DNA from 3 places in the Paenibacillus sp. FSL R10-2771 genome. Region 2 is predicted to be linked to each of the others. Evidence: riboswitches for the same ligand, from Rfam matches in the RefSeq annotation. Region 2 holds a riboswitch; each other region holds the start of a gene.
What was found. Region 2 has a riboswitch for thiamine pyrophosphate ahead of NSU14_RS16320 (ABC transporter ATP-binding protein). Riboswitches for the same ligand answer to the same signal wherever they lie in the genome.
Positions count from the first base shown of each region.

Region 1: it holds a riboswitch for thiamine pyrophosphate, as region 2 does, so the genes downstream of both, NSU14_RS20655 (thiamine phosphate synthase) here and NSU14_RS16320 (ABC transporter ATP-binding protein) in region 2, are expected to answer to the same signal.
Region 3: it holds a riboswitch for thiamine pyrophosphate, as region 2 does, so the genes downstream of both, NSU14_RS29785 (ABC transporter substrate-binding protein) here and NSU14_RS16320 (ABC transporter ATP-binding protein) in region 2, are expected to answer to the same signal.

Region 1 covers NZ_JBBOBM010000001.1:4,792,538-4,803,120, reverse strand. The annotation lists gene NSU14_RS20675 (hypothetical protein) at 1-350, shown strand, start outside; gene NSU14_RS20670 (amidohydrolase family protein) at 912-2,039, opposite strand; gene NSU14_RS20665 (NUDIX hydrolase) at 2,172-2,600, opposite strand; gene NSU14_RS20660 (SDR family oxidoreductase) at 2,809-3,681, shown strand; TPP riboswitch at 3,876-3,978, shown strand; gene NSU14_RS20655 (thiamine phosphate synthase) at 4,053-4,742, shown strand; gene thiS (sulfur carrier protein ThiS) at 4,749-4,952, shown strand; gene NSU14_RS20645 (thiazole synthase) at 5,048-5,812, shown strand; gene thiH (2-iminoacetate synthase ThiH) at 5,844-6,965, shown strand; gene yfbR (5'-deoxynucleotidase) at 7,064-7,690, opposite strand; gene NSU14_RS20630 (fumarate hydratase) at 7,795-9,498, shown strand; gene NSU14_RS20625 (carbohydrate binding domain-containing protein) at 9,897-10,583, shown strand, end outside.
Region 2 covers NZ_JBBOBM010000001.1:3,780,366-3,790,948, forward strand. The annotation lists gene NSU14_RS16305 (amino acid ABC transporter substrate-binding protein) at 1-272, opposite strand, end outside; gene NSU14_RS16310 (DHA2 family efflux MFS transporter permease subunit) at 535-2,055, opposite strand; gene NSU14_RS16315 (TetR/AcrR family transcriptional regulator) at 2,463-3,155, shown strand; TPP riboswitch at 3,224-3,326, shown strand; gene NSU14_RS16320 (ABC transporter ATP-binding protein) at 3,439-4,221, shown strand; gene NSU14_RS16325 (ABC transporter permease) at 4,202-4,978, shown strand; gene NSU14_RS16330 (ABC transporter substrate-binding protein) at 4,975-6,072, shown strand; gene thiM (hydroxyethylthiazole kinase) at 6,149-6,946, shown strand; gene thiD (bifunctional hydroxymethylpyrimidine kinase/phosphomethylpyrimidine kinase) at 6,974-7,801, shown strand; gene thiE (thiamine phosphate synthase) at 7,798-8,469, shown strand; gene NSU14_RS16350 (MarR family winged helix-turn-helix transcriptional regulator) at 8,677-9,147, shown strand; gene NSU14_RS16355 (ABC transporter ATP-binding protein) at 9,175-10,583, shown strand, end outside.
Region 3 covers NZ_JBBOBM010000001.1:6,902,236-6,912,818, reverse strand. The annotation lists gene NSU14_RS29795 (ABC transporter permease) at 1-756, opposite strand, end outside; gene NSU14_RS29790 (thiamine-binding protein) at 753-1,046, opposite strand; gene NSU14_RS29785 (ABC transporter substrate-binding protein) at 1,100-2,185, opposite strand; TPP riboswitch at 2,317-2,427, opposite strand; gene NSU14_RS29780 (hypothetical protein) at 2,500-3,900, opposite strand; gene NSU14_RS29775 (sigma-70 family RNA polymerase sigma factor) at 3,894-4,487, opposite strand; gene NSU14_RS29770 (hypothetical protein) at 4,623-6,083, opposite strand; gene NSU14_RS29765 (MFS transporter) at 6,130-7,338, opposite strand; gene NSU14_RS29760 (pyridoxamine 5'-phosphate oxidase family protein) at 7,501-7,938, shown strand; gene NSU14_RS29755 (EAL domain-containing protein) at 8,236-9,273, shown strand; gene NSU14_RS29750 (response regulator transcription factor) at 9,371-10,045, shown strand; gene NSU14_RS29745 (sensor histidine kinase) at 10,042-10,583, shown strand, end outside.

The sequences.
Region 1 (10,583 bases), 1.0 Mb from region 2:
TGAGCGGGACGGCGAAGCTGTCCGCCCCGGCGAAGGAAGGTACCTTGAGCGCCATCGGCGGCTTCAACCGCTTTGCCCAGTATGGACTAGTTATCCAGCTGTTGACCGGAGGCTATATGATGACCAAGGGTGACTATTCTGTCGCCTGGATGATCGTTGTTGTTGTGCTGCTCCTGGCGATGTTTGCGCTTGGCGGCATAATGAGCGGACCCCTGCGCCTGGCTGCGGCCGGAATGCGGGAGAACCGTGATGTCTCTGCCGAAACCGCCAAGATCCGGACCATGAGCCTGCTGCTGATGGTCGTGCTGGTTATCATGATCTTTTTCATGGTGTACCGTCGCCTTATTTAAACCTGGCTCCTGATTTATAGGGAGGAACGCGAGTATCAAAGGCTCTGGCAGCTTAGGCTGCCAGGGCCTTTTGTTGTGTAAGACACTGAAGCAGATCCGTTTGAAGGACGATGTGTTCTTGTCCTCAGGAATCCCGCTGAATATCCCGGAAGCGGGAGCGGATGAGGGGCAATGTATGCGAAAAATCGAATACAATGTGCCTCCGAGAAGGTAACCGGGACGAATGTATGCGAAAAATCGAACACAAGGTGCCTCCGCGGAGGTAACCGTGCTGAATGTATGCGAAAAATCGAATACAATCAGCTTCCGGGGAGGTGATCAAGCCGAATGTATGCGAAAAATCGAACACAATGTGCCTCCATGGAGGTAACAGGGCCAAATGTAGTTGACGGATGCGCAGAAGGCGGTGCTGGAGGTAACAGCGGTGAACAAGATGATTGCATTGAAGGCAGCGGCGGATCAGCTATAGACAGGACTGCTGAGAACCATACGGGGATATTAAAATGAAAAAAAGGCCGTTTTCCTCGTGGGAAGCGGCCTTAAATCAAACAATATAATCCCCTATTTCGATACGACCCTGCCGTCCATCATCACAAATCTGACTTTCCGGAGATTGTCTATATCCGTAAGCGGGTTGCCCTCAATCACAAACAGATTCGCCTTCTTGCCCGGTTCAATCGTTCCAATCTCATGTGCCAGATTGCAGATCTTCGCACCGGTTGAAGTGGCGGCTGTGATAATCTGCATCGGGGTGAGACCCGCCTCGCCCAATAAACGAATTTCTTCCCACGGCATTCCCAGTCTATACCACGGGCTTATTTCTTCGATGAAATCATCCCCGAGGCCAATCTCTCCGCCTGCCTGGATGAATCTCCGGACATTATCCAGTCCTTGTTCTAACAGAGGGGCGCCGAATTTGTCCTGAAACATCTTCAATACAGTGAGTGTGGGGACGATCCGGATACTGGAGGCTGTCATTTGCCGGATCAGGTCATCGTCCAGCCGGTCGTAAATCATATGCGCAGCATCGTTAATCCCCGCATTCACCAGAATCTGAAGGTTGCGTGCACTGGTTACATGAGCTGACACATAAGCCCCCATCCTCCGGGCTTCCCTGCAGATGCTCTCCAGAAGCTCCTGATTCAGCTGTGGCAGTCCGATTGTACTGGGATCGTAACCGTCTTCAAGCGCTGTTTTGATACAATGTATCCCTTGTTCTAATACCTCGCGGACCTTCAATCTGGCTTCATCCGCACTTCCAACTCCGATAGGGGCCTGCCCGCCATACCCGCCGGGAGCCGTGAAGACTTTGCCGGTTGTGATTATTCGGGGAAAAGATCCGCGGTCCAGCGCTTGTGTGTGTGCCGTCACATCGTCAAGCGTTGCGGCTGTAGTCATCCCCTCGTCACGGATTGTGGTTATTCCTTCTGAGAGACAGGCGGCTAAATATTCCTTATGGTACCCGTGAAGAGGCTCGTTCTGTATGAATTTGAAGCTGGTGTGTGCATGGGTATGAATAAATCCCGGCAGGACCACAAGCCCCTCAAGATCTATCTCCGTTACTGAGTCATGCTCCAGCCCGCTGCTCCCTTGCCCGGCAATCATGCCGAACCGGCCATTAACAATTTCAATGCTTGCATTGTACAGCGGCTGGCGCCCCGTTCCGTCGATTAACGTCGCGTTAGTCAATCGTATAATCTCATTTTCATTTCCCATGGCAGATAGTGAACCCTCCAGTGAAGATGGTTGTCTTCCAAGAGAAAGTATAGGATATAAAAATGTCCGGATATATATAATATTCTTGTAGAAACCGTTCATTACTTACCGTAACAACCCTTCCAGCTCAAAAATGCCGTGCTCCTGAAAGTCAGCGATAATCTGCGGCGGCAGCAGGGCGTTCATTTCGCTCACGGTGCACCAGCGGTAATCGGTATGCTCTTCCGAGAGCTGGATTTCGCCACGGGCTGCGCGGCATAAATAGGTGATAATCACTACCTGTCTAGCAGGGTCAGTGAGCAGGGTCACCGCATAAAGGATACGTTCTGTCGTAACCGCCAGTCCGGTTTCCTCAAGAATTTCTCTTTCCAGTGCAGCCTCCAGGCTTTCACCGAATTCGATTTTGCCTCCGGCACATTCCCAGCTTCCGGCACCTGCAGAATCGGCGGCAGCCCGCTTGACGATGAGGATTCTGCCCTGATACAGGATGACACCTTTGACGGCAACGATGATGCTTTTTGATTTTTTGGACATGAGGATAACTCTCCTTCTGCAGGCTCTAAAATGGAGCGGGAACGCGTTGGACTCAAGATTTTCTGTTTGGCCGGCTTCCCTATGTGGTAAGTAAAATAACGTAAAGCGATTTTTGCTAGGCAAGTATGATGCATAAACACCAGACTTTTAGCCAACCTAACATGATTAGTAAAAACAGTATAACGGTACAGCGAAAGGAGAATGGATTATGCCAGACACCAGCAAACAACCCGTCAAAACCCTGCCTCCGCAGGTACAGGACCAGCAGCCCGGAATTGAAAGCGAGATGAACCCGCTTCCGGAGTTTGAAACCTCAGCTTACAAGGCAGCAGGCAAGCTGCTGGGCAAGGCCGCACTCATTACCGGAGGGGACAGTGGAATCGGTCGTGCGGTTGCCGTTCATTTTGCCAAAGAAGGCGCAGATGTAGTGATATCCTATCTGAATGAGCATGAAGATGCGGAAGAAACCAAGCGCCAGGTGGAGCAGGAGGGGCGGAAGTGTATTCTGATCTCCGGTGATATCGGGGTTGAGGCCTTCTGTCAGGATCTGATTAATAAAACCATTGAGGGACTCGGCAAGCTGGACATCCTGATTAACAATGCGGCAGAGCAGCATCCGCAGGAGACCATTGAGGACATTACCGCCGAGCAGCTGGAGCGGACGTTCCGGACGAATATATTCTCCATGTTCTATCTGACCAAGGCAGCGATGCCCCATCTCAAAAAAGGCTCCACGATCATCAACACTACGTCTATCACGGCGTACCGCGGCAGCCCGCAGCTGCTGGACTATTCGTCCACCAAAGGAGCAATTCTCAGCTTCACCCGCTCCCTGTCGATGAATCTCGCAGACAAAGGCATCCGCGTGAACGCGGTAGCACCGGGACCGATCTGGACGCCGCTGATTCCGTCTACGTTTGACGCGAAGAAGGTCAGTGAATTCGGCGGCACCCAGCCGATGAAGCGTCCGGGACAGCCTGAAGAGCTGGCACCGGCTTATGTATATCTGGCCTCCGACGATTCCTCTTATGTGAGCGGTCAGGTCATGCATGTTAACGGCGGCGAGATCGTTAACGGCTGACCATTGGCACTGCTTTGTAAGCCGGATAAGTTTATACTGGTTTAAAGAATCAAACGTTCAACAGATGAAAAGTCAGCCGGAAGGCTGGCTTTTTTGCCGCTTAAACCCGCTGGACTTAATAATTGAATCTATTAAAGAATAGCTCTTACAGGAATAATATGCTAATATACAAACTGCAAGAACAATAGAATATGAACGATCACTAGGGGTGCCGCAAGGCTGAGACGGACATATCTGTTCGGACCCTTTGAACCTGATCTGGTTTATACCAGCGTAGGGAAGTGGAGAATGAATAATGCAGCGGGGGTAACGGATTACCCGGTATTCCTGCTTATATTCCGGACTGCTTCCTGATACAGGGGGCGGTCTTTTTGTATTTTCCGGAATGCCGTATAGAAGGGAAGGTGAAGGTGCTGAAAGAAATCCATTTGATCTCGGACGGGAGGCTGAATCCGGAGCAGCTTGCCGGACTGGCTGCTGCTGTACATACCATGGTGGATTATATCCATCTCCGGGAAAAAGCCCTGTCCGCACTTGAGCTTCTGGCTGCCGCAGAGAGGTTGCTGCAAGCGGGGGTTCCGCCCTCAAAGCTGGTTATTAATGACCGGATTGATGTGGCTCTGGCAGCAGGGGCAGCCGGCGTCCAATTGGCCTGGCACAGCCTGCCGCCTGCCAAGGCGAGCGGTATTGCCCCGGGCCTGCGGCTGGGCAGGTCGGTGCATTCCCCGGAGGAAGCGGCACGCGCCGGACAGCAGGGAGCGGACTTTTGTCTGTATGGACATGTATTTCCCACGGCCTGCAAGCCCGGACAGCAGGAACGGGGCCTGGAGCAGCTGGAAGTGGCTGTCCGCTCCAGCAGTATACCGCTGATTGCTATCGGAGGCATCACACCGGGCAATACCGGAATCGTTCTGTCGAAGGGGGCTGCCGGAATAGCCGTAATGTCCGGGATATGCGGAGCGACGGATCCTGCTGGCGCCGCTGAGGCTTACAGATCATCCGTTCAGGCCGCAGCATATGCTGAAGTCCTGAATGACCCCCATACCGGGCAAAGGAGGTGAACTGGAATGAATTTGACCGTTAACGGACGCAGAGGATGGTATGAAGAGAGCTGCCGGACGCTGGCTGATCTTCTGGCCCGGCCTGAGTGGACCGGGAAGCTGGTTATTGTGGAGCTGAATGGTGAGCTTGCCGGCAGAGAGGTTTATGAAGTTACATTGCTGAATGAAGGTGACCGAGTTGAGCTGGTTCATTTTGTCGGCGGAGGCTAGGTAACTGGTAACTGTGCGTGCGGCAGATGCAAGAATGCCAATACGCCAATACGCAATTAAGATAAAGGCAACGACTTATCACAGGAGGCGATATGATGCAGGATCCTTTGATTATTGGAGGAGTTACTTTAACGAGCAGACTGTTCATCGGGACCGGAAAATACAGCCGCAACACTCTTATTCCCGAAGTGATCGCCCGCTCGGGTTCACAGGTCATTACGGTTGCCCTGCGCCGGGTAGATCCGGAGAGCAAGGACAATATTATCAGCCATATACCTTCCCACATGACCCTGCTGCCCAATACCTCCGGTGCGCGCACCGCAGAGGAAGCGGTACGCATTGCCCGGCTGGCAAGGTCAGCGGGGCTGGGAGACTGGGTAAAGATTGAGGTTATCAATGATCAGAAATATCTGCTGCCTGATAATACCGAGACGATCCGAGCCACGGAAATCCTAGCTGCGGAGGGTTTCGTAGTTCTGCCCTACATGAGTCCTGATCTGTCAGCCGCACTCCGGCTGAAGGCGGCCGGAGCTGCAGCCGTCATGCCGCTGGGAGCGCCAATCGGCTCTAACTGCGGGCTGCAGACCAAGGAGCTGATCCGGATTCTGATATCAGAAACGGGTCTGCCCATCATCGTGGATGCCGGTATTGGCAGACCCTCCGAGGCTGCTGAGGCGATGGAAATGGGCGCAGCCGCTGTGCTGCTGAATACGGCAATTGCCACCGCCCGGGACCCGCAGCTGATGGCGGAGGCATTCCGCGAAGCGGTGTCGGCGGGGCGGAAGGCCTATCTGGCCGGGCTGGGGCCGGTGGAAGAGACAGCCGCAGCTTCTTCGCCGCTGACCGGATTTCTGTCCTGACTAATGCTGTTTATGAAGAGGGAGGAAGGACATGAGCTTTTATGATAGGCTGACACGGCTGGACAAGCTTCCCTACGAGGGGGTATGGAAGCAGTATACTGCGCTTGATGTGAAGCGGGCGCTTCGTCTGGAGCGGCTGGACGAGGACGGGCTGATGGCTTTGCTGTCACCGGCAGCGGAGCCTTACCTCGAAGAGATGGCGCAGAAGGCGCATAGATTGACACGTACGCAATTCGGTCATGTGATGCAGCTGTTTACACCGATGTATCTGGCTGATTTCTGCGTCAACCATTGTACCTACTGCAGCTTTAGCTCAATCTATGATTTTCCGCGCAAAAAACTGACACTGGAGGAGGTCCGGCGGGAAGCGGAAACAATCGCAGCCACAGGGCTGCGCCACATTCTGATTCTGACCGGAGAATCCCGGAATGAAAGTCCGGTCAGTTATCTGAAAGACTGCGTGGAGGTGCTCCGCGGCTATTTCTCTTCAGTCAGCATTGAAGTGAATCCGCTCACTACCGAAGAATACGCTGACCTCAGACAGGCAGGAGTAGACGGTCTGACGCTGTATCAGGAGGTCTATCATCAGGAGACTTACCGCCAGCTGCATGTGAAGGGTCCCAAGCGGGTGTACCGCAACCGACTGGATGCGCCTGAGCGTGGCTGCCTGGCCGGATTCCGCTCGGTAAATATCGGAGCCCTGCTGGGAATGTACGAATGGCGTCAGGAGGCCCTCGCGACTGCACTGCACGCCAGGTACTTACAGGACAAGTATCCGGAGTGCGAAATCGGTTTGTCCATTCCCCGTTTTCGGCCGTACCTGGGGGAATTTAATCCTGCGAGTGATGTAACCGACCGTGCGCTGGTGCAGATTATCCTGGCCTACCGCCTGTTTCTGCCGCGTTCCGGTATTTCACTGTCCACGCGGGAGCCGGCAGCCCTGCGCGATCATCTGGTCCATCTCGGCATCACCAGGATGTCTGCAGGGGTATCCACTGAAGTAGGCGGACATTCTCTGGAAGGCGGCACCCCGCAGTTTGAAATCTCTGACAACCGCAGCGTGCAGGAAATTATGGAGATGCTCGAGGCAAAAGGGCTGCAGCCGGTGTTCAAGGACTGGGACAGCCTGGATGAGCCGTTAGCCATGCCTTAACTTGATACAAATACCCCGCCGTGAGGCGGGTTATTTGTATTGCAGGGCTAAACGGACGGTGCGATGCTGCATTCTTCAAGAGGCCGCACGGTTTCCGGCTAGTCGATCGGCTTCTCAGGACTCATACTTGAAGACAGCTCGTCCAGCGACAGCTCGAAGCCCGGAGCCATATGGGTAAGGAAATACTCCATCTCCGGCAGGGCGAGCCCGTGCAGCTTCGCAGCCGTCTGCTCCCGGGCGGCCGCGAATTCGCGGTTGCCTGCGGCGGTTTCCCAGACGCATTTCAGATAGGCGTCGAGCACATCCGCCGCCTTGACGTAGCGGAGCAGTCCGGCATCCTCGGAGCCGGGCGGGCTGTCCTGCGGCTGCAGGAGCGGCGCATAGACTGCGCTCAGCTCCGGCGGGATCATCGCCGCGAGGCGCTCAGCGGCGACCCGCTCCATCTCGCGGAAGCTGGACAGCAGCAGCGGGTTGTTATGCTTCACCGGCGTGGCGATGTCGCCGGTGAATACCTCGGTGGCGTCGTGGAACAACGCCATTGTGGATGCGCGGTCGGCGTTCAGCGACCGGCCGAAGTGGACATTGCCGATGGTGCACAGCATGTGCGCCAGCAGGGCCACCTGGAACGAATGCTGCGCCACGTTCTCCGGGGCGGTGCTGCGCATGAGGCTCCAGCGCTGGATATATTGCAGCCGGTAGAGATAGGCAGAGAAATGGTAGTTCAATTTTTAAGTAACCCCTTTCATGAGCGGCTTAATATGATATGATAATAACTAATTGTAACAGAGTTAGGGCAGCTTGAAACAGATGGAGAGGAGACTGAATGAAGATGCAGCATTTTGAAGACAGCATTTATAATCTGATCGTAGAGACCTCCACGAATTTGCCGGGTGATGTACGCCGGGCGGTCGCCAAAGGGCGTGCGCTGGAAGACAAGGCGACCCGCTCCGGACTGGCACTGACCACGATTGCCCAGAATATCGGCATGGCTGAGCTCCAGGTATCGCCGATCTGCCAGGATACAGGGATGCCGACTTTTATAATTCATACGCCGGTAGGCGTGAATCAGATAGAGATGAAGAAGGATATTCATAGCGCGATAATCCGGGCGACGAAGAACGGCAAGCTGCGGCCCAATTCCGTAGATTCCCTTACAGGTGAGAACAGCGGGGACAATCTGGGTGCAGGCACGCCGGTGATTCATTTCGAGCAGTGGGAAGAGGAAGGCATTGATGTAAGGCTCATTCTGAAGGGCGGCGGCTGCGAGAATAAGAATATTCAGTATAGTCTCCCGGCAGAGCTGGAGGGTCTGGGCAAAGCCGGACGTGATCTTGACGGCATCCGCAAATGTATTCTTCATTCGGTCTATCAGGCGCAGGGCCAGGGGTGCAGTGCAGGCTTCATTGGCGTAGGCATCGGCGGTGACCGTACAACGGGCTATGAGCTGGCCAAGAAGCAGCTGTTCCGCAAGGTCGAGGATGTGAATCCCACCCAAGATCTGGGCAAGCTGGAAGATTACATTATGGAGAATGCCAACAAGCTCGGGATCGGAACGATGGGCTTCGGCGGTGAAGTTACGCTGCTGGGCTGCAAAATCGGAGTGATGAACCGGCTGCCGGCGAGCTTCTTTGTCTCGGTGGCATATAATTGCTGGGCCTTCCGCCGTCAGGGGATACTGGTAAATCCGGCAACCGGGGACATTAAGGAATGGCTCTATGAGAGCGGCACAGGCATTTCTGTAGAAGGGGAAGAAGCCTTAGTGCAAGTAACTGAACCGGTAGCTGTCTCTGCTGCTGACGGCATTTCGCAGGGCATGATTCCAGAGGATGCAACGATTCCTGCGGCTCCGGCCATCTTGTCAGGAACTGGGGAAGCTGCTTCTGATGCTGCTATCCCGGGTAACGGCAAGGTAATCGAACCTGCTGCCGCAGGCTCCGCCGTATCGGGTGGTTCGCGCGAAATCCGCCTGACCACGCCGATCAGCGAGGAGGATATCCGCAGCCTGCGCGTTGGTGATGTAGTTATTCTCTCCGGCGAGATGCACACCGGCCGCGATGCCCTGCACAAATATCTGATGGATCACGACGCTCCCGTCGACTTGAACGGTGCTGTCATCTATCACTGTGGTCCGGTTATGCTGAAGGATGATGAGGGCTGGCATGTGAAGGCTGCCGGTCCGACCACCAGCATCCGCGAGGAGCCTTATCAAGGCGATATCATTAAGAAATTCGGCATCCGTGCAGTAATCGGCAAAGGCGGGATGGGCCCGAAAACGTTGAAGGCATTAGGCGAACACGGCGGCGTCTATCTCAACGCTATTGGCGGTGCAGCCCAGTATTATGCGGAATGCATCAAGAAGGTTAACGCGGTTGATTTCATGGAGTTCGGAATTCCGGAGGCCATGTGGCATCTGCAGGTAGACGGATTCGCCGCTATCGTCACCATGGATGCGCATGGCAACAGCCTGCATGCCGATGTGGAGAAGGATTCCGCGGCCAAGCTGGCCCAGTTCCGGGAGCCGGTATTTAAATAAACAGCTTAGCAATCTCCCTGTGACAGTGATTTGTTGGATGATATGAATAAAATAGTATATTTATTCAGTGATAGTGAGACCTCTTTCTGTTTGATGAAAGGGGTCTTTTTGCGGTGCGCCTCTAAATGAAATCGAAACCGGTGCCTGTCCGCGGAGGTGCATGCTGCCGGATGATGCTAAACGGGGGATTTTCTGCGTATTGCAGAATCGTTATCCTATATGGGATACGGGTTCTAAGGAAGATCAATTTATATGTCTTGACAGCGCATACAAGTCCATGTTAATTTTTAGTGGGGAAACCGGTTTCCCTGAAGTGAGTAAGATGAGGCTGTAGACGGTAGCTTGTTCTTTTTGGCAGAAAGTGTTGTGCATACGCATTTATGAGAGGGAGATGAAGAATGAAACGTAAACATTGGCTTATCCCCGTCCTTATCACATCCATGGTTCTTTCGATCACGATGAATTTATTTGTTCTGCCTCCAGTTAAGGCTGAAGCGGCCAGTATCGGTACGGTTACAGAGAATGACACGATTTATCAGATTATGGTTGACCGTTTCAATGACGGAGACTCCTCCAATAATGCAACAGGAGCCGCCATCCGCTATGGAGAGACCTCTGAAGAGGATTTCCGTTATATGAAGGGTGGAGACTGGCAGGGAGTTATCAATAAGCTCCCCTATATTCATAATATGGGCTATACGGCGATCTGGATCTCTCCGGTTGCCGAGCCGCAGATGACCAACCGCGAGAATAACGGGACAGGGAAGAACACAGCCTACCACGGCTACAATGTCAAAGATCCCAATGCGGCCAATCCTTATTTCGGTACAAAAGAGAAGCTGAAGGAGCTGGTAGATTCAGCGCATGCGCTCGGAATCAAGGTCATCATCGACGTTGTTCCGAACCATATCGGCGATTATATGCTGGGAACCCAGGCTTATTATGATATCCCGGCGTTGCAGCCGGTTGCCCCTTTCAATAATCCGGCCTGGTATCACCATAACGGGGATATCAACTGGTCGCTGGCAGACGGACGATATGATCAGTGGGCCCAGGATTATTTGGAGAATCACGATCTGGGCGGA
Region 2 (10,583 bases):
GCAATTTCCACATCGAAACCAGTCAGCTTGCCGTCGGCATCATGATATGTGAACGGGGCATAGGTGCCTTCTGTTCCGATACGCAGCTTGCCGCTGGCTTTGACAGCTTCCAGACTATTCTGCTCAGCAGGTGCTGCACTATCCGTAGCCGCCGCAGTCGGTTCAGCCGCCGCATTGCCGCCTGTTGCTGAATTATTGTTATTGTTGTTGCCGCATGCCGCAACCACGGCCATGGTCAGGAGCAGCATAATTGTCAGACTAAGTTTTTTCATAAGATTAATCCCCTCTCATCTCTCTTTATGTTCCGGACTTGCCGGCAAAATGAATCGTAACACTGAGCTGTTACATCCGTCAATAACTTTTTCCGATAATAAACATCGGATTTATGTTATATAGGTTTTTGATAGTTTAGCTTGCCCCGAAATTGCATTTCTACATCAGTGGAAGACAAACTAAATGATCCACAACGCAAAACAGCGACCCTCCAGTAACGGAGAATCGCCGCCTTACTTCTTATGAAAGTGAATGCACCTATTAACCGTGCATGATTTCAGGCAACGCTTTCTCCCTGGAGCCTCCGCTTTCTGGTTTGCGGCCCCTGCGCAGCAGCAGTCCAAGGACGGCGCCGCCTAAAGCTACAAAAATCATAATGTGGAAGGTGTCGGCAAAGCCTTGGGCCAATACAGTCTGCTTGGCCAGCTGCAGGGCTTCCTTCGAGACTCCGTCCACCGTCTGCCCGGCAGCGGCTGCCGCCTCCTGCATTTCAAGACCACGCGCGGAGGTTCTGGCCGTCAGAATCGTAACCAGTGTTGACACTGCAAGTGAGTTAATGACCTGCTGCATGGAGTTGGTGAGTGAGGTTACCCGGTTGACCAGATTGCCTGGCGCCTTGTTCAGCAGATGCGTATTCATCGGCATCATCATCATCCCCATCCCTGCACCGCACATGATTAGCGGAAGAATGAGATCACGGCTCTGGGTGGTCAGATCGACATGGGAATACTGAAACAATGCGCCAGAGACCAGACTGAGTCCGCAAACCACCAGCCAGCGCACCCCGATCCGGTCGAACAGAATTCCGGCAATTGGCATCATCAGCCCGGAAGCAATGGCCTGCGGCAGCAGGGTCAATCCGGTATCAAATGCGCCGAAGCCGCGGGCCTGCTGCAGAAACTGCGGCAGTAGAAATAAAGCACCATATAAGCCGAACTGGGCGATCCACTGCACGATAATTCCGGTGGTGAAATCCACGGATTTCAGAATCCTCAGCTCCAGTAAAGGGGTCCTGGAACGCAGCTCGGCAATGACAAAGGCAATCAGTGCAACAGCTCCCAGAGATAACCCGATTAGCGTTTTGTCCGCGGTCCAGCTCTGCGCACCCTGACTTACACCGTAAGTGAGTGAAGCAAAAGCCAGTGGTCCGAGCACCATTCCGAATTTATCCATGCCGGGAACGGTGTTCTTCGCCGCATTCGGCAGCTTTCGCAGCCCGATCAGCACACAGATAATACCGATGGGGATATTAATCAGGAAGATCCAGCGCCAGGAGTGGTATTCCACCAGCCAGCCTGACAATACAGGACCAATCGCCGGAGCGAACAGCACGGGAATTCCCATAATCCCCATAACAACGCCGACTTTACTCTTCGGAGCCAGTCTGTACACATAAGCCATCCCGACCGGGAGCACACAGCCCCCTCCAAGACCCTGCAATACCCGGAAAACGACCAGCCATTCTGCACTGCTTGGCGTTGCACACAGAATGGAGCCGATCGTAAACACAATAACAGCTGTCAAAAAGACGTTCTTAGCCCCGAACCGGTCAGACAGCCAGCCTGACAGCGGAATGACCGAAGCCTGCGCCAGCATATACCCGGTTACGACCCACTGCAGCGTATGCAGGTCTGTATTGAAATCCACTACCAGTCTGGACAATGCCACATTCATTGCCGTACTATCCAGCACGACCATAAATACGCCGGCAATAATCGCCAGCAGCGGAACTAGAATGCCGGATAACCGGAAATCGGCATCCTGCTTCAAGGTCTGATCCATACTCCTTCTCCTCCTGAAGTGTCCGCTTCAACTACGTTGACCTGCGGGCAGGTTTGTCTATATAATTAGTGAACGGACAATTGTCCGCGTTCGCATTTCATAGTCTACGGACAATTGTCCGATGTGTCAAGCGGAATACGCCAATTCCCCACACTTGATTCGTTTACCGGCAGAATAGAGATTTCTTAGGACGCACTGTAGGCATAAATGTTGTATATTTTGCAGCTTTGATTCATGGATAGCCGGGTTTCCGGATGGATTGTTGTATGAAATACAAGAATAGTTCTGCTAAACTGCTTGAACAAGCTGAAATAATGCATTTTATACAACAATTTGGGATTTAGGCCGATCGAATGAGGGAAATGTTGTATTATGGGCAGGATTTACTTTATATGAAAGGGGATATCATGAAAAAAACAGAAACGGAAGTTGAACCTGTAACATCAGCAGCTCCGGACAATACAGAGAACACAGAGAACAAAGATAACACAGAGAACACAGACATCGCTGCAAAAGAACCCGCCGATCCTTATATGCAGCGGATTCTCGAGGCGGCCCGCCAGCTGTTCACCGAGAGCGGCCTCGAAGCTGTCAGTATGTACGGCATCGCCAAACGGGCCGGTATAGGGCAGGGATCGCTCTACCGCCGCTTCACTGATAAGGGCGAAATCTGTTCGGCCCTGCTGCTGGACAGCACCGAGCAGTTTCTGTCGGGGATGGAACAGCAGCTTGCTGCCAGCGCTGGTGAAACGGCTGCCCTCGCGCATCTGCAGAGCAGCATTGAGCAGGTCGTTGGTTTCATTGAGCAATATGCGGAGCTCTTGAACATGATCAAATCCGAATTCACCGGCAAGAAGCAGCTTACCCAGTTCGAACATCCTTTTTTCCAGCGGCTCGGAGTGATTATGGGTGAACTTCTGCACCGCGCATCCGCGAATGGAGAGATTATCGGGATCGATCCCCGCTTCGCTGCCACAGCGCTGATCTCTGTACTTAGTCCCGATCTTTACCTGTATGAACAGAAACGGAACGGCTCCTCCAAAGAGGAAATCTCGCGGGGAATTGTTGCGTTGTTCATCACCGGCCTCTCCAAGCGCTGAGCACAGGCTCTTTACAAGCGGGGAAATTATGGTATATTAAGTAGCAATTACGAATTCAATAGCACCTGTTATTTCACTAGGGGAGTCGGCCGACTGAGACGGAGCTTAAGCTCCGGACCCTTGGAACCTGATCTGGATCATACCAGCGGAGGGAAGTGGAGCAGAATGTATCAGCGGTTCCGCGTCTTTGCAAACTGACTGTACCTTCAGGCCCATTCATTTCCTCCGGAAATGGATGGGTCTTTCTTGTTTTCGTAGCGTAAACACTTTTCCCTAAGGAGGCTTGCTTCCCCATCCTATGATCAACATCGCTAACCTGTCCTATTCTTTCGGCGCAGCTTCAAGGGCTCCGGTCTTCTCCGGAATCTCCATGAAGGTCCGCCGCGGCGAGTTCATCTCCGTCGTGGGTGCCAGCGGCTGCGGCAAAAGTACGCTGTTCAAGATTATCGCGGGCCTGCTGGAACCCGGCAGCGGCGAGGTTGCCCTGCATGGGCAACCGCCTAATAACGCCTCGGAGCGGCTCGGCCAGGTCGGCTATATGCCGCAGCGGGATCTCCTGCTGCCCTGGAGAACCGTACTGGACAATTGCCTGCTGCCCTGGGAACTGAAGCGGAACGGCTCCAAAGAGGAAGCCGTTATTCAGATCCGCAGCATGCTGCAGCAGTTCGGTCTTGGTGATACGGGGGCTGCGTATCCGCATGAGCTGTCGGGCGGCATGCGCCAGCGGGTTGCGGTACTCCGCACCATTGCCGCCGGGAATGAGCTGCTCCTGCTGGACGAGCCGTTCGGGGCACTGGACGCCATAACCAAGCGGGAGCTTCACCGCTGGCTGCTGGAATTATGGTCGGGACTGGACAAGACTGTGCTGTTCATTACCCATGACCTTGAAGAAGCGCTTCTGCTTAGTGACCGCATCTATCTGATGACCGGCGGTGCCGGGGGCGGTATGCAGGAATTCATCACCGGTCTTCCCCGCCCCAGACATCATAGTCAGAATTACGAACCGCAGTTTGTTGCCCTGCGGCAGGATTTGGAGCTGAAGCTGTATGACAACCGTCTTCTATAGAAGATTGCTGCGGGAGTACAGCCCGGCTATTCTGCTTGTGCTGCTGATTCTTGCGGTCTGGGAAACGGTGTCCCGGCTGGGGCTGATTCCTCCGTTCATCCTGCCGGCTCCCACTGCCATCTGGATTGCTCTGATGGAAGACAGGCATTTACTCTTCGGCGTTCACCTGCCTGCAACGCTGCTTGAGGTACTAACAGGCTTCGCTCTGTCCGTCTTCTGCGGCAGTCTGCTGGGAACGGGCATGCATCTGTTCAGGCCGCTGGCCAAAGCGCTGTATCCGCTGCTGATTATCAGCCAGACGATTCCGCTGGTTGCCCTCTCTCCCCTGTTTATCATGTGGTTCGGCTATACCTTGTGGAGCAAGGTTGCCGTAGTGTTCCTGACCGCCTTCTTCCCGGTGGTTGTCGGCACCTACGATGGGCTGGGCAAGAATACGGAGCAGTACCGCGAGCTGTTGTTGACGCTTGGCGCGAACCGCTGGCAGATTCTCCGCAAGGCTGCTGTTCCGCTGGCCCTGCCGTCCTTTTTCTCCGGACTGAAGCTGTCGGTGGTGTACTGCGTCATTGGCGCTACCATCGGCGAATGGCTTGGAGGCAGCCGGGGGCTTGGTTATTTCAGCCGGAGAATGGCCGGCAATCTGCAAAGTGCCGAGATGTTTGCCGCTGTTGTGCTGCTGTCCGCCCTTGGGATCACTTTGTTTCTGTGTATTGCTACGCTCGAGAAGTTATTTCTGACGAAAAGAGGACGTTATTCATGACTCCAATCCGCTATAACCGTTATCTCTACCCCCGTAGTGCTCAACCTTATAAGTTGCTGCCTTATGTTTTGCTCCTGTCTGTTCTCTTGGTTCTGCCAGGCTGCGCCGGCAATAACGGGTCGGCTGGCAATAACGTGCCGGCTGGCTCCGGCTCATCATCGGCATCATCCGCTCCGGCGGCAGCCGCAGACGGTACAGCCCATAAGCTGACGATCATGCTCGACTGGTATCCGAACGCCGTTCATTCCTTTTTGTATGCGGCACAGAGTGAGGGGTATTTTGCCGAAGAGGGGCTTGATGTTGAGATACAGATGCCTGCCGACAGCAACGACGCGCTGAAACTGGTAGCTGCCGGACAAGTCGATCTGGCACTCAGCTACCAGCCGCAGGTGCTGATGGCCCGGGGAGAGCAGATTCCGGTCAAATCCGTTGCCGCTCTGGTACGGCATCCCCTGAACCATCTCATGGTTTCCGCAGACAGCGGAATAACCCGGCCCGGGGAGCTCTCAGGCAAGCAAGCCGGTTACTCCTCCATTCCGCTGTATGAAGCCATGCTGCACACTATGATCCAAACCGATGGCGGCGATCCCGCCTCCCTGAAGCTGATTGACGTCGGCTTTGAGCTTATCCCTGCCCTATCCACCGGGCGTGTGGATGGAATTATGGGCGGATTCATCAACCATGAGCAGCTGATATTAGAGCAGGAAGGCCATCCTGTGCGTTCGTTCAATCCTGTTGACTACGGGGTTCCTGATTATTATGAGCTGGTGCTGGTCGCAAGTGACCAGGGTCTGCAGAATTCCTCGGAATATTTCCAGAAGTTCATGAATGCTGCGCGCAAGGGTCAGCAGTTCGTCACTAAGCAGCCGGAGCAGGCGCTGAAGCTTCTGCTGGAGCATCAGGATGCCACCGCACCGCTTGATGAAGCCATCGAGAAGCGCAGCCTGGAAATTCTGCTGCCGCTGATGGATGCCGGTGCACAGCCCTTCGGTTATCAGGTTAGCGTTTCCTGGGAGAATGTGCGCAAATGGCTGAGCGAGGGCGGTCTGCTGGCTGAGGAAGTTGACAGTGCGGATGCTTTTATTAATTTATAGAACATGCTTTCGAAGTTAGTTTTGCGAAATGATCTCAAGGATGCGTATGCTATCAAAACTTTCAGGAGGAATAATCATGTCTTTTCTATCCAAGGTACGGCAGGCAAATCCGCTCGTACATAACATTACCAATATTGTAGTGGCTAATTTCACCGCTAACGGACTGCTGGCGCTGGGGGCTTCCCCGTTCATGGCCGACGCACTGGAAGAGGTGGCGGATGTTGCCGCGATGTCCGGGGCGGTCGTGCTGAACATCGGTACACTGAATGAAGCTATCATCACTTCAATGGTGAAGGCCGGGCAAGCCGCGAACCGGCATGGTGTCCCGCTCGTGCTTGATCCCGTTGGAGCAGGTGCTACACCGTACCGCACTGACGTTACCGCGAAGCTGCTGGGTGAGCTGCAGCTGACCGCTCTGCGCGGCAACGTGGCCGAAGTAGCCAATGTCGCCGGAGAGCGCTGGGCGAGCAAAGGCGTCGATGCCGGAGCAGGTGAAGGCGATGTGATCGCCTTGGCGAACAAGGCTGCGCGGAAGCTGAACTGCGTGGTGATCATCACCGGCAAGGAGGATATCATTAGCGACGGCACGCGCACCTACATCGCCAGCAACGGCCATTCCATCCTGACCCAAGTGACGGGAACCGGCTGTCTGCTCAGTGCCGTAGTAGGCGCATTTCTTGCAGTAAGCGGCGGGAATGCGCTTGAGGCAGCTGCCGAAGCACTCTCGTTCTACGGCGTGGCAGCCGAGATTGCCGCAGAAGCCGCGGAAGGACAAGGACCCGGCAGCTTCCAGATAGAGTTCCTGAATCAATTGTCCCTGGTGAAGCCAGATATCTACAGCAGCCGGTCACGCCTGCAACTGCTTGAACAATAAAACACACCTCTAAAAGGAGAATACCCGATGACCCGTATACGTAAAGCGTTAACGATTGCCGGCTCTGACAGCGGCGGCGGTGCCGGTATCCAGGCTGATCTGAAGACCTTCCAGGAGCTTGGAGTCTACGGAATGTCCGCGCTCACAGCGGTCACGGCACAGAATACCTTAGGTGTTCAAGGCGTATATCCGCTGGAGCCGGAAGCCGTTGCTGCGCAGCTGGATTCTATTGGCAGTGACTTGACACCAGATGCCATTAAGACCGGTATGCTGTTCAGCAGTGAGATTATCGGTGTTGTCGCGGATAAGGTGACATCTTACGGCTGGCAGCAGCGGCTTGTGATCGACCCGGTAATGATTGCCAAGGGCGGGTCCGCTCTGCTGCTGCAGGAAGCCGTGCAGGCACTGATTACCGGACTGCTGCCGTTGGCTCTTGTGGTTACCCCCAATCTTCCCGAAGCAGAGATGCTCACGGGGATGAAGATCAATGGAATGTCAGACAGAGAACAGGCTGCACGACTCCTTCATCAGATGGGTCCGCAGTACATTGTTCTTAAGGGCGGACATGATCCGGCAGGCGATCAGCTGGTGGACCTGCTCTATGACGGCCGGGAATTCCAATATCTGACCAGTCCGCGGATTGAGACCAGGCATACGCATGGGACCGGCTGTACTTTCTCGGCGGCGGTGGCGGCAGGACTTGCGCTCGGCCACTCTATAAATGAAGCGGTGCATACAGCCAAAGCCTTCATTCAGGCAGCCATTGAGGACAGTCTGAACATCGGGGCAGGACAAGGGCCGACCAATCATTTTGCTTACGGGAACCGTATCAGATCAGGGGGGCAGCAGCTATGAAACGGATTGACAGTGAGGATATGCGCAAGCTCCTTAAGGTATATTTCATTATGGGCAGCGTGAACTGCCGCCTCTCTCCAGCCGAGATTTTATCTGCCGCAGCAGACGGGGGAATCACCTTATTCCAGTTCCGTGAAAAGGGTCCCGGTGCTCTGACCGGCGCTGCTCTGCTAGAGCTTGGACAGCAGCTCCGGGCAATCTGCCGGGACAAGCGGATTCCGTTCATCGTCAATGACGACCTGGAGCTGGCGGTCGCACTTGATGCAGACGGGGTCCATGCCGGCCAGGATGATCTGCCGGCCCGGACGATCCGCCAGCGGCTCGGCGAGCACAAGATCATCGGCGTTTCCGCCCATAATCCCGCGGAAGCGCAGCAGGCAATTGCGGACGGAGCCGATTATCTCGGGATCGGTCCGGTCTACCCCACCTCCTCCAAAGACGATGCCGAAGCCGTTCAAGGGACGGCTGTCATTGAAACGCTCCGCCGCAGCGGACTTAATATTCCCCTGGTAGGGATCGGCGGTATAACCCTGGATAACGCCCTGCCGGTGATCCGGGCCGGTGCAGACGGAATCTCCGTAATCTCGGCCATAGCCGGAGCGGAGGATATCCGGGAGACCGCGAGGGCGTTCGGGCGGATTATACAAAGCGGAATGCTTCCGGAATGAGCTTATATAAATGAGTGTATTTCAATTCCAAAAACACCCGCAGCTGCCTTCACACAGGCGCTTCGGGTGTTTATTGTGCATTCCGGCATAACCTGTTTACCGCTATTTCAGCGTAACATTTACTTTTGGAATATTCAGGCGTATAATCAGTTTACATTGTTAACTGTTAACAAAAGAAACTATTATCAGGTCAGAGGAGGTTGCCCCATGACAGATCCGGCGCAAACGATAGAGGTGTATCATTCCTTGCTCGCCGTTGCCCGCCAGCTCCGTAAGCTGGCCCATCAGAGCGCTGCGGATCTCGGATTAACCGTGCATCAGATCGGTATACTGAATTCTCTCCTCAAGCATCCCGGTCAATCGCAGAAGGAAATAACGGAGCGTCTGGTATTTGCCAAGAGCCGCGTAAGCCTGCATATTGATGCATTGGCCGAGAAGGAACTGGTGACCCGGACCGCCTCCGAGGCAGACCGCAGGGAAACGAGGCTGAATCTCACACCGGCAGGTGAAGCGCTGTGCAGGCAATATAACGAAGACGCCTACTCATACCAAATGCTGGGAGCGGCACTGGATCATTTCTCCGGAGAAGAAGTCCAGTCGCTCATTCAAATGCACTCACAGCTGCTTGAACAGCTGACCCGGAATCAGGATAACTTAAATAACACACAAAGCTGGTGATGAATAATGTCCAGAGGTTTCGGTCCAATGGGATTCGGCGGACCCGGGCATGGCAAATTAAAGTTCGATGATGATGAGGCGAAGCCGGATATATCCAAGACGCTGCTGCTCCGCATCGTGAAATATTTCCTGCCTTACTGGAAGCAGACCCTGCTAGTGATGATTGTGCTGTGCATTTCTGCAGTGCTGGGGCTGCTTCCTCCAATCCTGATTCAGCATATTATCGACCGTGCGCTCCCGGATAAAAACCTGAGGCTGCTGGTTCTGCTCGTCCTTGCCTCACTCGGGACAACTATAGTGTCCGGTCTGCTGGGCGTGCTGCAGAATTACCTGAACTCTTTTATCTCGCAAAATATTGTCCATGATATGAAAAATCAGATGTACCGCCATCTGCAGGGCATGCCGCTGCAGTTCTTCTCAGGGGTCAAGCAAGGGGAAGTCATCACCCGGATGACCAGTGATATTGCCGGGATACAGGGCGTGTTCAACAGCACCATCGTTAATTTTGCCAGCAATCTGTTCATTCTGACTACGACAGCGGCAACTCTGTTTATTATGAACTGGAAGCTGGCGCTGCTGGGCATACTGGTCGTCCCCCTGTTCATTATGCCAACCCGCAAAATGGGCAATGTGCGCTGGAAGCTGGCCAAAGAAACCCAGGAGAAGATCTCCGAGCAAAACCAGATCATACAGGAAACGCTCAGTCTCAGCGGATATATGCTCATGAAGCTGTTCACCAAGGAAGACACCGAGCTGGCGAGCTTCAGAACCGTTAATGCCCAGGCGACACGCCTGCAAATCAGAGAATCGATGGCCGGCCGCTGGTTTATGCTGGTCCTCACCACCTTCACCAGTATCGGGCCCATGCTGATTTATCTGTACGGGGGTTATTTATTTATCCAGGGAGAGCTGACGATTGGTGCGATTATCACCTTTGTGGCGCTGCTGGGCAGATTATACGGGCCGGTCATGCAAATGACCAATCTGTATGTGGATGTGAACCGGTCGGTGGCGCTGTTTGAACGGATTTTTGACTATTTCGATATGGACCCGCTGATTGTGGATTCGCCGCTGGCCCTGCCAAGCAGTGCTGACGGCCAGGATATTGTCTTCGAAAAGGTGAATTTCGCCTATCAGCCGGGCAAACCGGCCCTGCTGGAAATTTCCTTCACGGCTGCCGCCGGATCACTGACTGCGCTGGTCGGCCCCAGCGGAGCGGGTAAAACAACCATTACCAACCTCATCCCCAGACTCTATGAACTGGATTCGGGTGTGATCCGCATCGGCGGCAAAGATATCCGTGAGTTCACGCTGCACTCCCTGCGTTCTCAGATCGGGCTGGTTACGCAGGATACGTATCTGTTCAACGGGACCATCCAAGAGAATCTGCTCTATGCAAGCGCCAGTGCCACTGAAGCTGAGATGATTGCCGCCTG
Region 3 (10,583 bases), 3.1 Mb from region 2:
TTCCTTGCGCGGTTTCCAGCGCACGAGCCATTTCTCCAGCAGGGCAATCAGTGCAAACAGCACCAGACTCAGCAGCACAATAATGACAATGGCCACGAACATCCGGTCCGTGCGGTAAGAGGCCTTCTGCAGCAGCATATAATAGCCGATCCCTTTGTCCGCGCCAATCCACTCGGCAACCACTGCGCCCATGACGGCATAGGTCGCGGAGATTTTGAGCCCTGAGAACAGGGAGGGCAGGGAGCCGGGTAGCTCCAGCTTGGTGAAGATCTGCCAGTTGCTTGCACCGGCCATTTTCATATAGTTCAACATTACCCTGTCGCTTTGCGCCAGCCCGCCCATGGCCGCTACGGCAACCGGGAAGAAGCAGACGAGGGTGATCAGGACGATTTTGGGCAGCAGGCCGAAGCCGAACCAGATAATCAGCAGCGGTCCAAGGGCAATGGAGGGCACATTCTGGCTGAGGATCAGCAGCGGGTAGAGCGCTCGCTTAAGCCAGGGCAGCAGATGGAGCAGCAGAGCCACAATGAGGCCGATGCCGGTGCCGACCGGGAAGCCGATCAGGGTCAGCCGCAGCGTTGCGGCCGTATGCGCCCAGATCCCGGAGGCATTGCCGCGTGATTCACGCGCGATATCGGACGGGCTGGGCAGCTGCCAGGCCGGGATATGGAACACCGATACCGCAATTTGCCATGCGCCCAGAAAAAAGATGACCGCCACAAGGGGCGGCCAGATTTGTCTCCAGGTGCTTCTCACGGCCGGTATTTCTCCGTCAGCTTGTCCATGCTAATGCCGCTGGGATTATGGGCGATCTTGATCTGGGAGATCACGCTCGGGCTGCCGGAGGCAATCAGTGCCTCATGCATCTGACGTACAACTTCCAGCAGCTCCGTGAGCTCGCCTTCCATGGTGGTATCAAGCGGATTCACCTGGTGTTTAACCCCCGACTTCTGAATTACCTCAATCGCAGTGTCCACGTAAGGGATCGAATCCTCATTGTTTGGAGTCTTGGGAATTACCTGAATGCTAAGCAGTGTATTAGCCATTTATTATTCATTCCTCTCATGTAAGTTAGTGTCAGTACTATTCCAACCGGTGTTTATGGGCCTTCCGGCAAAAATTCATTCGTAAATGTACTTGCGGCATCGAGCGGTTTGTCCAGCAGCTTCAGGCCGTACATCCACTCGGCATAATTCTGCCAGATTTCTAGCTTCTGCTCACCCCAGCGGGCGGCATCGTCCTTGTATTTCGGGCTGAGCCATTTCTGGCTGGCCAGCACCAGCTCGGGATCAAGATCAGGCACGGCATCAGACAGGACCGTGGCCGCTTCTTCCGGATGGTCGATCGCGTATTGGTAACCTTTCGACGTAGCTTTGAGGAAAGCCTTCACCACTTCCGGATGCTCGGCGATTTCCTTCTCACTGGTGGTCAGCACCGGTGTGTAGTAATCCAGCTGCGGCGCATAATCCTTCAGGTACAGCATATCCAGCGGCTCGCCGCGCAGCTCGGCTTCGATCCCGGTCCAGGCGTAGAAGATCCAGGCAAAGTCGATATCGCGTTTCACCGCAGTGAAGAAGTCAGCTTCGCCGATATTCACCAATTTCACTTTGGAGACGTCTCCGCCATCGGGGTCCATGATGGCTTTCATAGCTGCTTCTTCCGCTGGAGAGCCCCAGCCTCCGTAGGTTTTGCCTTCGAAGTCTTTCGGCGTCTTAATGTTGCGGTCCTTCGGAGCGGCAAAGCCGGAGGTATTATGCTGAATGATAGCGGCGATGGAGACGAGCGGCACATCCTGCAGGCGGGCCAGGGTGAGCGCCTCCTGTGCACTGATGCCAAACTGGGCTTCACCGGAAGTAACCATGGTGTCAGATCCGGCAGCACCCGGCTGCACGATCTCCACGTCAAGACCTTCCTCCGCGTAATATCCCAGCTCCTTGGCGGTATACAGGCCGGTGTGATTCGTGTTCGGCGTCCAGTCCAGCGCAATCTTAACCGGGGTCAATTCTTTAGGCGCGTCGGTGGTACTGGCGGCTGCGGTTGCTTCAGGTGCAGCGGTGCTGTTCCCGGCGGCAGGTGTGCTGCCTCCGGCATTGCTGCCCGGGTTGACGTTCCCGTTGCCGCATCCGGCCATCACGAGCACAAGCATAGAGCTGAGCAGCAGCGGTAATACTTTTTTGACTCCCATTTCTCTTCTCTCTCCTTCCAGCAATCCCTAGTCTTCCAAAATTCAGAGTAACCCATACCAAAAAGCGCCCCGGAGACCGGGACGCCAGTTACTTGCGCAAGGTGAGTTCAACTTCAGGCCCATGAAGGGGCTCGGGGTTGAATGAAGATTCCTACGCTGGCATTATCCAGATCAGGTATAAGGGTCAGTATCTTGTGGGATACAATCTCAGCCGGCCAATTCCAGCACCCCTGGTTCTATGAAGTTCACGGGTATTGCTATGTTCTTACGGTGTATTATAGACGCCGCTCTTGCGGTTGTCCAGTCTCCCCGTCCTAATCTTCGAGCTTTAGCGGCAGAATCCAGGGGCCTTTGAGCAGGAATAGAGGCTCCGACATTCTAAAACGCAGCGTATCCGCGCCGGGCTCTGCATCCAGAAGAAGAGTCTTCAAGATTCTTGGGAATGTCTCGGTATCCTGCCAGCCGTATGAATATTTGTCCCCAGAACCCGGATAGCGGATGAAGAAATGCGTCAGTGACTTTGCCGCTTCGGGATCAAAATTCATATCCACATCAACGCTGACAGCCGTCCCGCTGCTGCGCTTAATGCGGGTGAATTCTACCGGGTAACCGGCGATCTCAGCGGTAATGTGGAGAGGCGCACTCTCCCCGCTGGCGGGCAGCGGCAGAACGACCTCCCGGGAGAGTGCCTTCCGTTCCGCTATTTCGATGTAAGGGATGACGACCCTGTAAGACTGTTCTTCAGCTGATGCCAATTCCCGGAACGAGAACTCCGACGGGTAGACCATGGTTGAAGGAGGTTCAACCTTCGCTTTGACTCCCTCTGCATTCTCGACATACAGGCCATTCCAGGATACCAGCGGCTCCAGTGAATAAGAATGGACGGCGGAGAACGAATCTGGAAGGGCCGGAACTAATTCAACGCGGACAAGTCCGTCATCCAGACGAACCGGAAAAGCCGTAATCCGCACATCCTGGTGCACATCGCTTGCGCCTAAATGCTGCAGATCATCGGCGGTCACCGGTGCTTGAAGCACCAGTGGCCCGACTGCTGCTGCATTGATATACAGAGTAACCGGTTCAGCGGTTTCAAGCTCCAAATTTCCGGGAAGTGCAGCACTGTAGCTTGCATACCAGTCTCCGGATGCAGAAGACCGCATATTGGAAGTAAAGGTATAACGGTCCCCTCCAATGTCTGCCTGAAATTCAGTAATGACGGGAGTCTGCTGTCCACGCAGCGTAATGGTCCCGCTGTTCTCCTGCAGAAGTACGGCATTGACTGTCAGCTTTCCCTTGCCTATGGAAGCAGTGTAGGGCTTCTCCAGAACATAAAGCTGACTGCCCGGGCTGCTCTCCAGAACCGTACCGAAGCCGGGCAGGAAGCTAAGGGCTTGCTTTAGACCTGCCTGGACGTCAGGGGAGAACGCCAGCAGGCCTGCGGCCATAAGGATCGCGGCCGCCGCCGCTCCAATAGCTGCCCGCCGCCGCGGCTTGCGGACAGCAGCAGGCAGTTCAGGCGCCGGTTCAGTCTGAATAAGGTCGAGGGTACGGCTCTTGATCCGCTCAAGCGAAGCAATCTCTTCTTTAGACCCGGGTACGGGGCTTGACTCAGGCTCCGACAGTAATCCGTCCAGTGCAAGTTCAGCCTCGCTGAATTCCAGAAGATCGAGCTGATCAAATATGCTTTTCTCGCCGCTGTTCATATCCTTTACCATGACCCGAGTTCCCCCTTTCCATCTTCGCCAGTCAGATGTATAGCCTGCTTCAGCATTGTCCGGCAGCGGTACAGACGGCTCTCGACAGCTTTTTTACTGAAGCCAAAGGCCGCAGCCAGTTCATCCAGACTCTCGTATAGGTAATACCTGCGCAGAAACAGGCTGCGGTCCGGTTCACGGAGCTGCCCGATATAGCGGAGCAATTCCCCCGTTGCCTCACGTTGTAGAAATTCCTGTTCGGTGTTGGTCCCGCTCTGCATGTTAAGTGCTGCTTCGTTCAGCGTCCTGCCAAGTCCCGGCTGCAATTTACGCCTCAGATCCAGCGCCTTGTATTTTGCGAGCAGGAATATCCAGGTGCGGAAGGAAGCGCGTGACGGGTCGTAACGTCCGATATTGTTCCAGGCCGCCAGAAACACATCGCTGACACATTCCTCGGCATCCTCTGCACTCCCGCAGCCGGCCAGAATACGCCGGACCAGTCTGTGCACATCGGGTCCGTAGAAGTCGATGGCATCCGCGAGAGCTTGCTTATCTTTAGTTCTGAACCGGCCGGGCCAGTCCAGGCTGTCATGATCATTACGCGTCATAGGAACCTCCGGCATTTCTTTTCATGAGTTACCCACTAATAAGTCGTATATGTATTACTACGCATGCCTGCGGGAAGATCACTCAGAAGATTTGTGAAGTGAATAATAAAAAAAGCCGCCGTCACCGGCAGCCCCTCAATCCTTATCATAGAACCGCTTCTTACGGCGGCTTCGTAATCCGTTCCACGCCTCCCTCAGCGTCAGGCCCAGACTGACTGCGATCCCGGAGAAGGTGAGGAACAGCGCCAGGTACTCAAACCCAGAGTACTCCAGCATTTTGCTCCAATCGATCGGTGCCTTCAAGTCCTCAATGACCTGATTCATCCCGTAAATCCCGCTTATTACCGTAAATACAGTCAGAACCATCAGCAGCGTATCCCGGCGTTTGGCCTGGAATTTATCCTGATACTGGAACAGGTCATTCAAGGTCATCTTCACTTCATCGAACAGGGCGTCATTGCCGTAAACCTTGCGCAGCTGGAAGAAGATCTCCCGTCCCTGCGACTGCGAAATCAGCTCCAGAAAGTAGAATTTGGCCGAGAACTTATTAATCAGGAAGATCAGATTCTCGATCTCGTCATAATCGTGGTTGATGCGCAGCCGGGAATGCAGATTGGCCAGCTTCAGCAGCACGATTTTATGAAAAATACTCAGCAGCAGCCCGTAATAATACTCTCCGTACATCTGGTTAATCAATTGGGTGGCGATGTCAGATTCGGCCCGGCTCAGGCAGCAGAAGGTCTGCTCATTAGTCATATAATAGGTGTCCGGCCCCCAGCGGCTGTAGCAATGCTCAGAGGTATACTGTTCGATATATTCGGGATCGCTGGCACTGGTATAAGGTTTACCCTCCATATTCAGCCCATCCAGCTGGGAGGCACGGTAGCGCAGCTCGATACTGATCTCATCCGATTCTTCCCCGCGGTTGAAGCCGTAGAAAGCCTGGACCAGCATCCGTTCGTCCACGAAAAAAGGCAAGGTCTCGAAATACGCGCCATCGATCTCCGCAGGGTCGAGAAACGGCTCCAGCCCGGCAACCAGATTCTTAAACACGAAATCCTCCACTTGACCGAAAGACTTCTTATGACAATGGATATAAGTCTGTTTATCCTGATAAGACACATCCTCCAGCGTACGGAAGCGGTCAGCGAATTCCAGCGCAGTGCTGTAGGTGAGGTGCTCCTCCTCTATGGCTACTCGTACAGTCAGGAAGCCCAGCTCAAACGGGCACAGGAACACATCCGTGGACAGCACGCGGAAATTCACGGATTGAAACGGCATTTCAAGCTGGCACTGCAGATTGTTCACCCGGGAAAAGCGGCGGAAGGAATCAGCATCCTTCTCACGCGGAAAGAGAACATGAGCGGCAAACGGCAGGTAGCTGCGCTCCATTTTCTCATGAGACACGCAGTAGCCCTCCCCGTAATAAGCATGCTCAAGATCCTTGTTATCAAGAAAAAAACGCGTAAATCCGCCCTGCTGCAGACGCCCGATCAGCTCTTTGTCCTGCCCGGCCTTGATGGAGAAGGGGAAAATGAATTGCAGTAATGCAGTATGCAGTGTGGGTTCGGGTCTCTCGGAGTGCAGCTCAGCCATATAGGGGTTCCGTCCTTATTCACAGGATATTAATCTCGTTGCTATATTACCCGATTTTCCAGGCGGCCACGCTAAGCAGGAATAATACGGCGGCAAAAGCGGCCAGAAGCCCCGATGTCTGGGCCACCTGCATATGATCCATGGACCAGCCGGTCAGCAGCGGCAGCACCGCGCCGCCGATTCCGCCCGAGGCGATCATGATGCTTGGCGTGGATTCCTCCGCACCGGGCAGCAGCTTGCTTGCGAAGACCAGGGCGATGGAGAAGATGCCGGACATGAACAGCCCGAGCAGCAGAATGACGGTGAATGCGGCAATCCGGTGCTCTGCGAACGGGAAAATAACCAGCAGCAGCAGAGCGGCGAAGCAACTGATGAGCACATAGATGCGGTAGGAAATCCGCTCGGCAACCACACCGGCGAATAGTCTGCCCGCCGACATAGCCAGCCAGAAGAAGGTGACCGTCAGCGCTGCCGCCGCTTCGCTCATGCCGAGCTTGGCGATGAAGATCGCCGGCATGAAATTGACCAGACTCATCTCGGTACCTACATAGAGAAAGAAGAAGACGATGAACAGGCCAAGCAATACCCACTGTTTACCCTTGTAAGGCAGACGTCCGGATTTGCCGGCGGCGGGTACTGTTGCGGTTGCTGTTGCGTCTGCGGGGGCCGCGGCAGCGGCAGGGCCAGACGGCTGCTCATCCAGCACATGCTGGAGCGGACCGAAGCTGCTCTTCGCCCAGAAGAGCAGTGAAACCAGAGAAAAGGCGGCAACGATCAGAAAAGCCAGCCTCCAGCTGCCGGCGGCAATCAGCGGACTTGCGGCCAGTGGCATGAGCAGCGCGCCTACACCGAACAGCACCTCCAGCCGGCTCATGGCAATTGCCGTCCCTTCGGTGATCGCGGCGATAATAATCGTGCCGATGACGGCTTCGATCATGCCGAAGCCGAAGCCTGCGGCAACCGCAATCACGTACATCCAGCCCCAGGGCGGGAGGAAGGCGTACGCCGTTTCGGCGCAGACCAGCAGCCCGGTGGCGATCAGGATGCCGCCGCGTTTGCCGAAGCGGCGGTTCAGCAGCGGCGAGACCAGCACACCGGCGAGGAAGCCGCCGAACTGGCTGAAGATCAGCTCGCCCCCGGCACTGTAGCTGCGGTCATAATGCTGGAGCAGCACAGGCAGAATAGAGCCCAGCACCACATGGGCAAGGCCGATGACGAAATAGGAGAGACAGCCGATCCAGATTAATTTTTTCAAGGGGAGAAGACTCCTTCTGGGTGAATTTATGAACATAGTCCGGGATTCATTATGAACCGAACGGGTACACTATAATAAGTACAGTTTTTATAATAAATCCAAACTGCGGATGTGAATATATAAACTTATATTCACATGAATTCGAAAGGAGCTTTCTCGTCAATGGATAACAAAGAGCTGGAGAAAACGATCATACAGGTGCTGGATGACAACAAGTTCGGGTCCTTCGGCACGATAGAAGCCGGCAACAAACCTAAGGTGCGTTATATGGCGGTATTTCATGACGGATTGAACATTTATCTGGCTACGAACCGCAAGACCCATAAGGTAGAGGAGCTTAAGGATAATCCGAATGCTTGTCTGCTGCTGGGTTACGAGCAGGGCGGCGGCAAGGATGTGCTGGAGATTGAGGCTACAGTAGCTGTCACCAAAGATGAGGGTTTGCGTTCGAAAGTATGGAACACTTCCTTGGAGCAATGGTTCAAGGGACCGGATGATCCCGATTATGTAATCCTGGAGCTCTCCCCGACACGGATTGAATATATGGGCAAAAATAAGGAACACGGAGTATGGCAGGGGGCTGCTGCGGTATCCAAGTAAGTAAGCAGCGGTACTGAAAGGACCCAGTCCATTAATAATAATAGAGGTAATGTTTATGATCAGGCCTTTCCTGAGCCTTAGGGTTCGGGAAGGGCCTTGCCGCGTTGTGCAAATATAAGAAGTTACAGGTTTCACACGACAACTTATCCTTCTATTTCCCGCTGAAACGGTACCGTCCTTTAAAAAGGACGGCAAAGGCGTTTCCACTTGTGCATGTCCGTAAATAATAGATGGAACATGGGAAATCATGCTATACTTGCCTCAGTATTTTGACATCCTGAGGCGGAGGCGATTGCCATGAATTGTGTTGACTGCGCTGACATAGACCCGATTGAAGATGAAGGGGAGCTGAAGCTGCGCCCCTATTCTGTTCCGCTTGCCGCTGCGGTAAGGAATGCAGGATATGAAGTATTCGGGACAAGCAGGACCTGTATCATTCCCTACCGCTGCAAAGAAGATTTGCTGGAGCTGTTAGGACAGCTGGAGGTATTCGAGGAGCAGCAGCAGATCTCCTTGTCTTTGTGTATTAAGGGCAGAGGAGCCCGCATTTCTCTGGAGCGCTGGCTGACTCTTGAGCAGCTGAAGGTCCGCTTTTCCAGCGGGAATCTGGTTTCGATTATTATGAGCCATGATTTCTGCAGCCACATGCAGCCGATTGTGAATTTCTCCGAAGAGATCATTGGCTTTGAAATGCTGCTGCGGCCGCTGCCGCAAGGGAATCATTTTCAGCCGTATGAGCTGTTTGAGATTGCCCGGCGTACAGGATTCCATTCCTTTCTTGACCGCGCAGCCAGGATTTCAGCCATTGAGACAAGTACAAGAATGCTGCCGAAGGGCATCAAGCGGTTCATTAACTTCCTGCCCTCCTCTATTTATAATCCCAAGTATTGTCTCACGCATACGTTCGAGACGATTCAGCGGCTGGATCAGAATCCGGAGGATTATGTATTTGAAGTGGTGGAAACGGAAAAAATAAACGATATGCCGCATCTCCGCGCCATTTTTGCCGAATACCGCCAGCAGGGTATGCTGGTTGCGCTGGATGATGTCGGAGCGGGGTATTCGACTGTAGAAGTGATGTCCAGCCTGCAGCCCGATTATGTCAAAATCGACCGTGATTTGATCAGCTTCTGCGATCAGAATAAGGACAAGCAGAACGTTCTGCGGGATATTATCTCCCGGGCAGGGGATTTCGGTGCAAAGGTGCTCGCCGAGGGAATCGAGCGCCGGGAGGAGTTTCTCTTCTGCCGTGACCTCGGCATGGATCTGGGGCAGGGGTATCTCTTCGGGAAGCCGGAAGAGAAGCCGCCGGCACATTTCGGATTCAGTGCCTGAATCAGCAAGATCCATTCTCCCCGGAGCGCAGCCTTGAACACTGCCTGTTTCCGGGGATTTGTTATGTTATTTGAAGGAGAGAGGGGAGAAGCTCTGCATGGGTGTTACAGTACTATATGTAGAAGATGACCGTGAGATTGGCAACGCAGTATCTGCGGATCTGCGGGAACGGGAGTATGCTGTCCGCTGGCTGGAGAGCGGAGAAGGCGCACTGGAAGCGGCTGAGGGCTGCCAGCTGGTGATACTGGATGTGATGCTGCCGGGACTTGACGGGTTCACCGTCGGTCAACGGCTGAAGCGGGCCTATCCGGAGACGCCGATCCTGATGCTCTCTGCACGCACCTCCATTGACGATAAGCTACAAGGACTGGATTTCGCCGATGATTATCTGACCAAGCCGTTTCATCCCGATGAGCTGGCAGCCAGAATGGAGGTCCTGTTAAGAAGAAGCGGCACTGCTGCACCTGCTCCCATGATGCTTAAGCATCTGGTGGTCAGGCCGGGCAGCAGTGTGGTTATGGAAGCTGCGAGCGGGCGGGAGATTATGCTTACAGGCAAGCAGTTCCAGATCTTCTCTTACCTGCTGCGGCATCTTGGGCAGGTTCTGACCAAGGAGCAGATCTATGAAGCGGTCTGGGGAGAGAGTTATATTGAAGGCGACAAGACACTTATGGTACATATCCGTTATCTGCGCGAGAAGCTGGAGCTTGATCCGGCTGCGCCGGAGATTATTGAGACGGTCAGGGGTATCGGTTACCGGGTGAGAGGATGAAGAGGGCGGGGCGTTTCCAATCTCTGCGCCGTTCCCTGCTCTTCCGGTATCTGCTCATTCTTTTGGCCGCGTTGTTGTTTATCCCCGTTATCGTTCCATTGACTGTTATGCTGTACAGTATCTTTGGCGGACTCACCCATGAAGCGCCTCCCAAGGAGTATGCGCTGTATTCCAGTGTCGATAAGCTGGAGATCATGTGGCATGAGGAAGCGCGCAGGCTCCTTGACCAGCCGCCTAAGGGTATCACTCAGCGGCTCCGGACACTCAGTGAAACCTACCATCTGGCCAGAATATTCTGGGTAGATAACGAGGGCAGAACACAGCTGGTTACAGAGCCCTCGGGTCCTCAGCTGCTGCAGGATGGACAGGCGGCACGGGATATCCCTGCTTATTGGGGCGCCGTCGAGGCAATATCCTTCATGAAGGACAGCATGGCGCTTAAACCACTGGCGATTGTTGCTTTTGTAGGGGATCAGGCTGAAGCCGGAGAAGGCTTCATGGTCATGCAGATTCCGGAAGAAATCAGGAATGGGAAATA